One region of the Paenibacillus apii genome, then DNA from elsewhere that is predicted to be linked to it. Evidence: riboswitches for the same ligand, from Rfam matches in the RefSeq annotation. Region 1 holds a riboswitch; the other holds the start of a gene.

Region 1 (5,930 bases):
CCTCGTCCATGAGTATTAAAAGTGATCTCGCGAATGCCGCGTCTATCATCCTTGAATGGGCGGCGGGCTTACTAGCGGAGAACAACTATGTCTATTCTTATTTATCGACAGCCGGCCCTTTTTTGTGAAGGCATTTAGGCTATAATGGATGAGGAAAGGGTATTCATCTGTTTATGAAGCGGAGTGATAGCGGTGGGTGTAAAGCATGGAAGAGATTACGGAGATATTTTACGAGACCTGACCAAAGCGGTTGAGCGTATACCGGACAGTTATCTTTTTTTCGAAATGGAACCGGACGAATGGCAGGAGCTGCCCCGTGAGTCCAAGCTCGAAGTATGGGAAGCGCTGGCGGAGGATCTATTCTATGCCCTCGGAAATGAGGCGGTAATCCAGGTTGGCAGCGGCGTCGTCATATACGACAAGGATGCGCATCGCATCAATATTTTGGTCGGTGAAGAAGATTTGGAATCGGTTTCGTTGATCTAGGCAGGAAGAAGCAGCAACGCCGGATTTGCCGCATTCCTCCCTCCATGTTAAAATTGGTAGTGTCTGAGGTATATTTGCCGGGATTCAAGAATACATTAAACCGAAAATAAGCGTTTTTCCTGGCGCATCCCTTGGACGTAAGACCTGAGGGATGTTTTGTTTAACGGGAAGGCGAATGGAACCTAAACGGCTGCTTTTTTAAGGAGGAAACATAAAGTGTTATTAACTGAGGGAGAACTGCAGGAGCAGGTGGGCAGGCTGGAAGGCTGGAAGCTGGACAGCGGGGCCATCGTACGCAAATACATGTTCAACGATTTTATGAAGGGCATTGCATTCGTGGACGAGGTGGCTGCCATCTCGGAGGCGTTCGACCATCATCCGCATATCACAATCGATTATAAAACGGTCATTCTGCGGCTTACGACAAACGAGGAGGGCGGCATTACCGCGCTTGACGTGCGTGAAGCCCATGAGTTTAATGAGGCGTTCGAGAAGACCCGTTAAATAGACGACAAGAGAAGAATGTTATGAAAAATACGCCCCTGTGCCGGGAAGCATGAAGCCTTCCGCGCAGCGGCGTATTGTTGTTTCGGCGCTTATTTTTGCTCGGACAGCCACATGGCGACGTGGGCAATCTCCTCGGGGGCCAGCTTATCCTTAAAGGATGGCATTTGTCCCCGTCCTTTGGTCACGATGCTGTAAATCTGCTCGGCCGTTTTCTCGCCGCCTATCTTCTGCAGATTCGGTCCGACTCCGCCCTGAAGCTGATCGCCATGGCAGGTGATGCAGTTGGCTTTTACGGTCGCTTCGGCTTTGGCGGGATCGGCTGTAACGCTTGGCATGGCCTCATTGTTCTGCTCGGAGACCTGCTCTTTTCCGGGCAGAGTGAACATCAGGATAACCGCGAAGGCGCAGGCAGCGAAAAATAATCCGCTCATGATCCACTTTTGCATCCCCAATCGTCCTCCCCTGTGTAAGCTGCTCCTCTAATTATAACGGATGGTAAAGCGTTATCATAGGGTTTGTGTCAAAAAATTGAACGATGGGCGGCGGGGCTTAGCTTTCAAGGAAGGACTTATCATAGACCATGCAGTAAAAAGGTTTTTCACCGCTTGGCGTCCGGCGTTCGTAAGTGTCGGTGATCGTAAAGCCGCTTTTGCGGTAGGCCCGGATGGCTCTTTGATTCCAGGTCAGAACTTCAAGATCGATCTCCCGGCTGGGATAGCGCTTCAGCGCCTCCTTCACAATCGCTCCGACAAACAAATGGCCGAGGCCTTGCCCGCACAAATCGGGACGCATGCCGATGCCAAGACGCACCGTGCCTTCCATTGGAAAGAGCTGGGCGAAGCCGCAAAGTTCGTTCTCTTCGTTCAAGACCGAGACATACTGCTCCCTCCGAATCCGCGGGTCCCCGAACTCAATGCCGAGTGCCTCCATTTGATCCCAGGACAGCCAGCCGTAAATATTGTAGGGCGCCTTGTAATGCCAACCGCAGATGTCTCTGGCATGCGCAGATGTCATGGGCCCGACATGGAAGATGACGTTGGAGCTAATCATTCGTTCAGCGACCTCCTCTCCCCGGTAAGGGAAACCTATATATTAAATTATATACAAAAAAAGGCGATTTCGACGCAAAAACTTTGCAGCCCGGAAAGAGAGCATGGGAGCGCAGGTGATTTCAGGAGTTATGGCCGGGGGGAAATGGCGTGTTTGACGAATCCAGGAGGGGGTATTATACAAGTAACAACTTTAATAGTTCTTATAAAAAAACAAAAACCCTCGCCGGGGCTGAGCCAGGCAGGGGTTCTGCGGTCACTCTTACTGCACATCATCATTGTCTACGGAATCAACGGCTGCGGATTGATAGGCACTGGAGGCCATAACCCGTTTGGCGCCAACAAAACGATTGACATAATAGCTGTCGTTCAGGGAAGTAATGGTAACGCCCTTCGAAGACGAAGCATGGGCGAATTTACCGGAGCCGACGTAAATGCCGACATGGGAAACGCCTTTACCCGTGGTGTTAAAGAATACAAGATCGCCTGCTCTCAGTTCACTGCGGGATACCGCATCTCCCATTCTGAATTGGGAGCCCGACTGATGCGGCAGATCAATGCCTATCTTATTGAATACATACATGGTAAATCCGGAGCAATCGAACCCGCTTGTGCTCGTGCCGCCGGATACATACTTGGTTCCAATGGCGTCGTCAATCACTTTATCCATTTTGGAATCCGCAAAGGCGCTGCCTGCTCCGAGTGTGAGAACGATGGAAAAGCTGAGGAATGCTGCTGCCAACTTCTTCTTCAAAAAGATTGACTCCTTCCAAATGCCTGCGAGGTTAGCTTAAGGATTCGGTAGAAGGTCCCCTATGACCCCTCTATTGGACAGGAGGTCAATTCACCCAAAGATGGTTCCCCCGCTTCCCTAATGGTTAGGGAACTCGGCACATACGATATAGTGTTCGGATTATGTCCTATAAATCATGACAAATTTATCGTCAAAACGTTAATATTCATTACAAAAATGTTACTATAAACTTATAGCGCTTATTGTAACAAACCTTTTGTTGCTTGGCAATCACTTTTAACATAGCAGAATTCGATTTTATAGCGCTTACATTTCAGAATTCGCTTGAAATCCCTGGATAAAAATCGCGTTTTTATGCTAAAAAAAATTTTTCAGCGCCGATTTTTGCAAAATCTGTTTCAAGCCGCCGAATGAAGTGTAGCTAAACTATATACAGGAAAAAGGGAAGAACCCGGAACGGATGATCTGGATCATATTCCGGGCAGGATAATCAATCGTAAGCCACCGCCTGGTAGGCTTTGGTGTTCATGACACGCTTGGCGCCGACATAACGGTTGGCCCAGTAGGACTGGTTAAGCGAGCTGATGGTTACGCCGCGCGAAGAAGAGGAGTTCGCGAATTTGCCATTGCCGACATAAATGCCGACATGGGAAACGCCGCTGCCGAGCGTATTGAAGAAGACAAGATCTCCCGATCGCAGTTTGCTGCGCGATACGGAGGTTCCCACTTTGAATTGCGCTTTGGATGTACGAGGAATGTTAAGTCCTAATTTGGTGAATACATATTTGGTAAATCCGGAGCAATCGAAACCGGCTGTGCTCATTCCACCGGTTTTATATGAGGTTCCCAAAGTTTTTGCAATGACCGTGTCCATTTTCGAATCTGCGAAAGCGCTTCCTGTACCCAAGGTGAAAGCCATCACAAGGCCCAGCGCAGCGGCTGCGAGTTTTTTCTTGATATGTTGACCTTTCAAAGCTTATGTTCTCCTTCCAATGCCTGCGTGGTTAGCTTAAGGATTCGGTTTGAAGGTTCCCTATGACCTCTTTGGTTACAAGATCAATTCACCCAAAAAAATGGTTCCCCCGCTCCCCGGTGCCCGGGAATTTGGCTAGTTATGCACCAGAACAATCGACTTGATTTATCATCATACGACAAAATAACAAAATAGTTTAAAATGATTACAAACTTGTTACCTTAGCACAAGGCTCATTGTAGCAGAGGATTTGCGGTTTGGCAAATTTATTTCAGAGGACGAAATGTTGGAAAATATCAAAATAAAAAAGAGTTCGGATTCCTGTCACGGAATTTGAACTCTTTTTGCTTGCTTCGGTATATAAATTTAGGAAACCTTCGTTTTGCCGCGCCATAGATGATACTGCGCCGCCAGCCCCCACAAAGCGAATAGGGTGGAAGGGAGAGGCGCAAGCTGCCTGATGAGAAAAGCGAGCAGTCCGGGGCAGAGGATCCCCGTTACCGCGCATATAAGGAAGATCAACAGTCCCGCGAGTCTGAACAGAATCCGCAGCGCCGCGGCGGGGAGGAAGCATCGCAGGGCCGTCAGCAGGGAAGCGAATAGCCCGGCGCCAGCGGTATAACCGAACTGCATATACAGCAGAATCTGGCGAATGATAAACACGTAGAGCAGCCATCCGAGAATGAACGGCAGCAGCTTCAGGAGCAGCCCCGGCTCCCAGTAGGAGGACAGGATGAGTCTGCGCCCCTCGGGGAGAAGCCAGTATAGGGGAAGAAGGGACAAGGCCCATTCAGCGGCGCTGAAGAGCAGGACGGGCAGACCGTATTTTTTCATGCCGGGAAAAAAGAACAGCCCGCGCTCGCCCCTGCTCTCCTGATGCAGCTCATGCAGGAGTCCGGCTCGTATGAACGGCGTCGCCAGCAGGCGCACGCCCGCCAGAACAAGCAGCGTCCACAGCCAGCGCCGCACGTCGGGCTCGGAAGTCAGGCTGAATTGGGCGTCGATATAATACAGCAGCCTGCCTATCGCGCTGCCGCCGGCATTCTCGGAAGGGTACCGCAGAAGCGCGGGAACGACGGCGGACCTTACGAAGCGGTACAGAAAATACCCCCAGAGCAGCCGGTAGATAAACAGCAGAATCAGAATATACAGCTGTTCCTTGACGCTGCCCCAGCCGCGGGTTATATAAGATCTCATTTCATTTCACCTCACCAGACGAAAATGCCGAGCACAGTTTCGATTGCGTTTGTCAGGCTTAGCGTCCAGCGGGATACGGCGGCGGCGGGGAGAGCCGCTTTTCTGAAGTTGTTGATATGCTTGTTCTCCAGCAGGACTTCGTGACCCGGGTCCACCTCGGCTGAAACGAGGGGAGCCGCGGAGGAGAGCCGGAACGAGGCCTTTCCTCCCTCGCCGTCCCAGATCTTGTGCAGCGTGCTGCCGTTAGCAAAAGTGAATTTTATGCTCACGCCGGTGTACAGGCTGCCCTTATTGGCGACGGTCGTCAGCGACTCGTAGCCGCCTTTTTTGCTTTTGCCTACGGTGATGTCTTCCACGGTGAAATCGGGTGCGCCGCCGCCATACACGTAACGGTCGAAGTAATCCTGCCACGATTTTTTAGTCACCTTCTCCACGATTTTTTGGAAGTCGGCGGTACCCGGGTGCTGGAAACGATATTTTCGGGCATAAGAGGACATAATCGTATCCATTGCCTTGGCGCCGACCTGCCGTTCGATATCTTTGAGCACCAGCTTGCCGCGTATATAGACGTTCTGGGTGTAGACATTCGCGCTGCCATATTTCCAGGCATCCAGAGTCAGCGGCATCGGCTTCGTAACGAAGTTGGCCTGAAGCGGAAGGTTGGGAGCGATTCCGTATTCCTTCTGCATCAGTCTGTCCTCGGCGTAGGAGGTGAAGCTCTCGTCCAGCCAGGCTTCCTCGAACTCGTTGCTGGCCACCATTCCATAGAAGAACTGATGCCCGATCTCATGAATCACCGTCCGTTCCAGCGAAGTATCGGCAGAGCCGCTCTCCGCGCCGAAGGCGGTGATCAAGGTGGGGTACTCCATGCCTCCCGCTCCGTTTCCCGCCTTGGGCGGCACAACGATGGACAGCGTGGTGTACGGATAGGGGCCATACCATTTGCTGAAAACGTTGAGCGCGG
Region 2 (5,930 bases), on a different contig from region 1:
TCAGCATGATCCGCTCTCCGTCCACATAAATCTCAAGCGCATCTTTTTCTCCAATGCCAAGCGTACGGCGCAGTTCGATCGGAATGACAACCCGTCCCAGTTCGTCTACTTTTCTTACAATGCCCGTTGATTTCATCATAACAATCGTTGCTCCTCTCAATTAATCAAAAAATGTCACCATTCGACAAACTTCTCTGTTTTATGGTACATATAATACCAACCATTCCCAAAACAGTCAACCTTTTTTTAGAGGATGAATTATTTTCTGATATGATAAGGTTTCTGGAATGGCCGCAGTTCAATCTATATAATAACTATCCAAGAGATGCAAGTACAATGTCGAAATGGAAACTAAACGATCCACTTTTTTCGACAAAAACTGACGAAATCATCTTTTTTTAAAAAATAAATCAGAAAAACCGATCTTAAGGAGCTGATTACATGCAGCAGCCGCTTACGGAAGAAAAGGTATTTAAAGATCCGGTTCACAATTACATCCATGTGCAGGATACCGTGATTTGGCGACTCATTAATACGAAGGAATTTCAGCGTCTGCGGCGCATCCGCCAGCTAGGAACCACTTATCTGACCTTTCACGGGGCTGAACACAGCCGGTTCTCCCATTCGCTTGGGGTCTATGAGATTACACGTCGCATTATTTCCCAATTTGAGCGCAGCGGGTATAAAGACTGGATTCCCGAGGAAAGGCTGCTTACGCTGTGCGCGGCGCTTCTGCATGATTTGGGTCACGGACCGTTCTCCCATTCAATAGAAGAAGCTTTTCAAATGAACCATGAAGACTGGACATGCCGAATTATTTTGGAAGACACCGGAATTACTGAGATTTTGCAGGAAGTGGAGGAAGATTTTCCACAGAAGGTTGCCTCGGTTATTTGTAAAAAATATGAGCATGACATTGTCGTCAATTTGGTGTCGAGTCCCCTTGATGCCGACCGGATGGATTATCTGCTTCGCGACGCTTATTACACCGGGGTTAACTACGGCACGATCGATATCGATCGTATTTTGCGGGTTCTCCGTCCTTATCATGGGCGGGTAGTTGTGAAGGAATCGGGGATGCACGCCATTGAGGACTATCTGATGTCCCGTTACCAGATGTATTGGCAGGTTTATTTTCACCCGGTTACGCGGAGCTCAGAAATTATTTTGCGGCAGGTGTTCCGCCGGGCCAAGCAGCTGTTTCAGAAAGGCTATTCCTTCCGTTTTATGATTGAGCCGCTGACTGATTTGTTTCGTGGCGGAATCAATGTGCAGCAGTATTTGCAGCTGGATGAAGCGCTTGTGCAGGCGACTTTTATGCAGTGGACCTCCGAATCCGACGAACTGCTGAGCGACTTGTGCAGCCGCTTTATTCATCGTAAACTGTATAAATATGTAGAGATGGAAAGCCTTGATATGGAAACGATTGACGAAATTCGCCGCAGCTTCGCCGCAGCCGGACTGCACCCCGAATACGACCTGGAAATTGATTTTCCGACAGATTTACCCTATGATGTGTTCCGTCCGGGAGAGGGCTTTCACGGCAAGCAGATTCTTCTGCTGGATCGTCAGGAACGGCTTCGCGAAATCTCCGAGGTGTCGGATATCGTGCGTTCCATCAGCGGAATTCACCGGGGGCGCTATCATTTATACTATCCGCAGGACAAGCTGGAAAGAGCGCTTCCAATGCTGCCTGACTCCATTAAAGAATTGTTTGAAATTCGCTAAAAAACAGCAAGGAAAGGGGAAGTGGACATGCAGCTTTTCGACACTCACACCCATCTGGATGCTCCGCAATTCGACGGGGACCGCGAGGAAACGATTGCGCGGGCGGTAGAAGCGGGAGTAAGCAAAATGGTCAATGTCGGCTTCAACCGGGAAACGATTCCATCCACGATGAAGCTGGCCGAATCGTATGAATTTATCTACGCGGCGGTGGGCTGGCACCCGCAGGACGCGATTGATATGAAGGACGGGGACCTCGATTGGATCGCCTCGCTCTGCAGCCATGACAAAGTTGTGGCTATCGGAGAAATTGGGCTCGATTACTACTGGGATACTTCGCCCAAAGACGTTCAGCATACCGTGTTCCGTCGGCAGATCGGGCTGGCTCGGGAGCTGAAGATGCCAATTATTATTCATAACCGGGATGCCCATGAAGATGTGGTCCGCATTCTCCGCGAAGAGAAGGCTTCGGAAATCGGGGGGATCATGCATTCCTTCTCGGGCAGCTGGGAGACGGCCAAAATGTGCCTGGATATGGGCTTTTATCTTTCCTTCGGAGGGCCGATCACGTTCAAGAACGCGCGGGTGCCGAAAGAGGTGTTGGCACAGGTTCCGCTGGACCGTCTGCTGATTGAAACAGACTCCCCATATCTGACTCCGCACCCCTACCGGGGCAAGCGAAATGAGAGTGCTCATGTCAGGTTGGTGGCAGAAGCTGCAGCGGAAATAAAAGGAATTAAAGTGGAAGAAATAGCTAAAATTACGTATAAAAACTCACTGGAATTATTTGGTATATTGTGAAAACGGGAGAAAAACGGTTAAAAAAGTGAGGATGAACGAAGGATTAAAGTTTTTTAACATAAAAACGGATGTTTATTACAATAATTTAACCTTTTTTTTGCGCTTATCTGGTTGAACTGTGCTTTACAACATGCATCGAAACAGGATATCATCTTGTCAGTGAAGTGAGCTGTTGTTACTGTGACAGCCGCTGATCATAAATCGTCTCGCTGAGTCTCCGTATGGAGAACGGGGGAACCAATATCGCTTTGCCGTATGCCGATAGCCTTACATAACTACAACAGGTTGGCGTTGCAGGCTGTATTTGATTTCTTCACGTGGTCTTTGGGGTGAATTTGAAGGCAATCGCCATGAGCGGTTGACCCGAGATAGGGCGTCTCTCTTTCGTCCGAACCCGACAGCTAACCCCGTAAGCGCAAGTAAGAGAGGAAACCTCGTGCTTTGGCCGTTTATTCGGACATTCCAAGGAGCCACGAAAGAGTCCTCTGATTCAGACTCTTTACCTAGGCTTCTTTTTGTTTGACTTAAACGCGGTCGGCCTGTGAACTGTTATATAACAGGCTGAGAATGCCATGCCGGGCAGGCGATTTATGAGCAGGATGCGAGAAGCCGCGATTAGTATCGTGTCCTGTGACAATCTCTTGTAGTTTTGCCTTGAACCTGCAGTACGCTTTACGGTTCGGGCGGACTATGTAAGGAGGATGTAGATGATGGGCGTATTCCAACCCGAAGTATCCCATGATTCGCAATCATCCAGCAGGTCTTATGCATTACGGCTACGTCTTGAACAGGTTAATTTGCGCACCTGGGCACTTGCAGGCGTAATCGGGGTAGCTATCGCGCTGCTTATTTTTCTCTACGTACACTCTCAAAGCAGCAAACAAATTGTTTTAGAGATAGACGGGCAGACTCGCACGCTGGATACGCGCGAAGCGCTTCTTGGCGCAGCTCTGGCCCAAGAATCCATCTCGTTGAAACCGTATGACAAACTATCTGCGGGTCTTGACGACGAGATCAAAGACGGTGACCGGATTGTAATTGACCGGGCGCAGGAGCTCACTCTGACTGAAAATGGACAGACCAAAACGCTGTACACGACCGAGGATACGATCGGTCAGGCCATGAATAGTCTGGGCATTACGCTGAATGCTCACGACAAGGTTTTTCCTTCGCTAGACACCGCAATCTCCGCCAAAACGGAAGTCAAGATCATCCGCATCAACAAGCAGGTTGTGAAGCGGACCCAGAGCTTGCCTTTCCGGGTTATCAAGACGGCGGACCCCTCCCTGACCGTAGGGACCGTACGAGTAGCACAGGCCGGCAAGCCTGGCGCCATCATCCAGCATATTGAGAAGACATATCAGGACGGCAAGCTTGTCTCGATGCGCATGGTCGGCAAAGAAGTGCAGACGGTGACCAAGGATAAAGTAATCGCCGTAGGTACGAAAGCCTTGCCCAAAGCCGAAGTAGCGAAAGTATCTTCCGTTAGCAGCACCATTTCCAATAAGACCAATGTCAGAAGCAGCAATGTTGCCAGCAAAGCCGGCGTGCAGTTCGAGTACAAAAGACTGATCAAGAACGTTTCGATGACGGCATATTCTTCGGAGGAACCGGGAATCGGCACGCGTACTGCTTCCGGAACACGCGTAACGGAAGGACGGACCATAGCTGTGGATCCTAGTGTGATTCCGATCGGCTGGTGGGTGTACATCGAGGGACTTGGATTCCGCCGCGCTGAGGATACCGGCGGCGCCATCAAAGGACATAAGATCGACGTTTACTATGATTCACTGAGCCATGCCCGCAGTTTCGGCCGCAAATCGCGTGCCGTTTACGTAATCGGTCCGGTTAGACCGGAGCTGGATTAATCATTTTGCAAAAATGGCGGCAATACGCTATAGTGATGTAAGCTCGTCACTTATATAATTCTAAGCCGGAAAGAAGAGGAGCGAATCCTCTTCTTTTTTGCTTTTATGTTTTGGTGCAGCAGGCCGGGATAAGGCCGCTTCGGGAGGAAAAGATAAATCATGATTAAAGAATTGATTGTCGTCGAGGGCAAAAGCGATACCGCCGCCGTCAAAAGGGCGGTCGATGCCGACACGATCGAGACCGGCGGTTCGGCGGTGGACCGTCGGGTCATCGCCAAGATCGCTCTGGCGGCCGAGCGCCGGGGCGTTATTATTTTGACCGATCCGGATCATGCGGGGGAACGGATACGCAAGATTGTCTCGTCGAAAGTGCCGGGCTGCAAGCATGCTTTTATTCCGGAGGAGGAGGCCACTCTAAAAGGCGATATCGGCGTCGAGAACGCATCGCCGGAGGCGATCCGCCATGCGCTTAAGCATGTGCATTCGTCCTTTGAGGGGGCACCGGTGCTGATTGGAATGGATGATCTTCTGGCTGCCGGGATGATTGTGCATCCCCATGCCGCGCAGCGGAGAATGGCGCTTGGGAATGCGCTGGGCATCGGTTACTGCAACGGCAAGCAATTGTACAAGCGGCTGGCGATGTTCGGCATTACGCCCGAAGAGTTCGGAGCTGCGGTGAGGCAAATCGAGCAGGGAGGTCAATTCTAATGAGCGGCAGGGAAGAAATTTCATCCCCAAAAAGGACGAAGGAGATTATCGCGGCCCATGGATTTTCGTTCAAGAAGAGTCTCGGCCAGAATTTTCTCATCGACCAGAATATTTTAAATAAAATTGTAGAGGCGGCGGACCTGAATGAAGGTACGGGCGCTCTTGAGATCGGCCCCGGCATCGGCGCGTTGACCGAGCGTCTGGCGATGTCGGCGGGCGCCGTAACGGCTGTAGAGATCGACCAGCGTCTGATCCCGATTCTGCAGGATGTGCTGTCCCCGTATCCCCATGTCAATATACGGCATGCCGATGTGCTTAAAGTCGATCTGCACGAATTGTTCAGAGAAGATTTCGCGGAAGTCAGCAAGGTCAGTGTGGTCGCCAATCTGCCTTACTATGTGACGACCCCGATTCTGATGAAGCTGCTGGAGGAGAGGCTGCCGCTCTCGAACATTGTCGTGATGATTCAAAAAGAGGTCGCCGAGCGGATGGCAGCTATGCCGGGAGGCAAGGAATATGGCAGCCTGAGCATTGCCGTGCAGTATTACAGCGAGCCGGAGCTGATCTGCACGGTGCCGCACACGGTGTTTATTCCCCAGCCGAATGTGGAGTCGGCGGTGATCCGGCTGAAGATCAGGGAGCGTCCGCCTGTGGAGGTCAAGGACGAGAAGCACTTTTTTGATGTCGTTCGAGCCTCCTTTACGCAGCGGCGCAAAACCATATCCAACAATTTGAAAGCCCGCTTCTTTCCGGGTGAGGGGAGAGAGGCGCTGGAAGCGTTGCTGGCCGAGGCGGGAATTGAACCTTCGCGCCGCGGTGAGACACTGA

What was found. Region 1 has a riboswitch for cyclic di-AMP ahead of G5B47_RS24565 (C40 family peptidase). Riboswitches for the same ligand answer to the same signal wherever they lie in the genome.
Region 2: another riboswitch for cyclic di-AMP. It lies ahead of G5B47_RS24035 (3D domain-containing protein); the one in region 1 lies ahead of G5B47_RS24565 (C40 family peptidase).

Annotation. Positions count from the first base shown of each region.
Region 1 covers NZ_JAAKGU010000019.1:14,589-20,518, forward strand. Annotated here, with positions in the region: gene G5B47_RS24545 (hypothetical protein) at 193-486, shown strand; gene G5B47_RS24550 (4a-hydroxytetrahydrobiopterin dehydratase) at 703-990, shown strand; gene G5B47_RS24555 (c-type cytochrome) at 1,083-1,439, opposite strand; gene G5B47_RS24560 (GNAT family N-acetyltransferase) at 1,543-2,043, opposite strand; gene G5B47_RS24565 (C40 family peptidase) at 2,305-2,796, opposite strand; cyclic di-AMP (ydaO/yuaA leader) riboswitch at 2,802-2,945, opposite strand; gene G5B47_RS24570 (C40 family peptidase) at 3,287-3,754, opposite strand; cyclic di-AMP (ydaO/yuaA leader) riboswitch at 3,775-3,916, opposite strand; gene G5B47_RS24575 (hypothetical protein) at 4,136-4,966, opposite strand; gene G5B47_RS24580 (M1 family metallopeptidase) at 4,978-5,930, opposite strand, start outside.
Region 2 covers NZ_JAAKGU010000017.1:10,401-16,330, forward strand. Annotated here, with positions in the region: gene G5B47_RS24020 (AbrB/MazE/SpoVT family DNA-binding domain-containing protein) at 1-139, opposite strand, end outside; gene G5B47_RS24025 (HD domain-containing protein) at 442-1,728, shown strand; gene G5B47_RS24030 (TatD family hydrolase) at 1,756-2,526, shown strand; cyclic di-AMP (ydaO/yuaA leader) riboswitch at 2,724-2,957, shown strand; gene G5B47_RS24035 (3D domain-containing protein) at 3,237-4,394, shown strand; gene rnmV (ribonuclease M5) at 4,554-5,102, shown strand; gene rsmA (16S rRNA (adenine(1518)-N(6)/adenine(1519)-N(6))-dimethyltransferase RsmA) at 5,102-5,930, shown strand, end outside.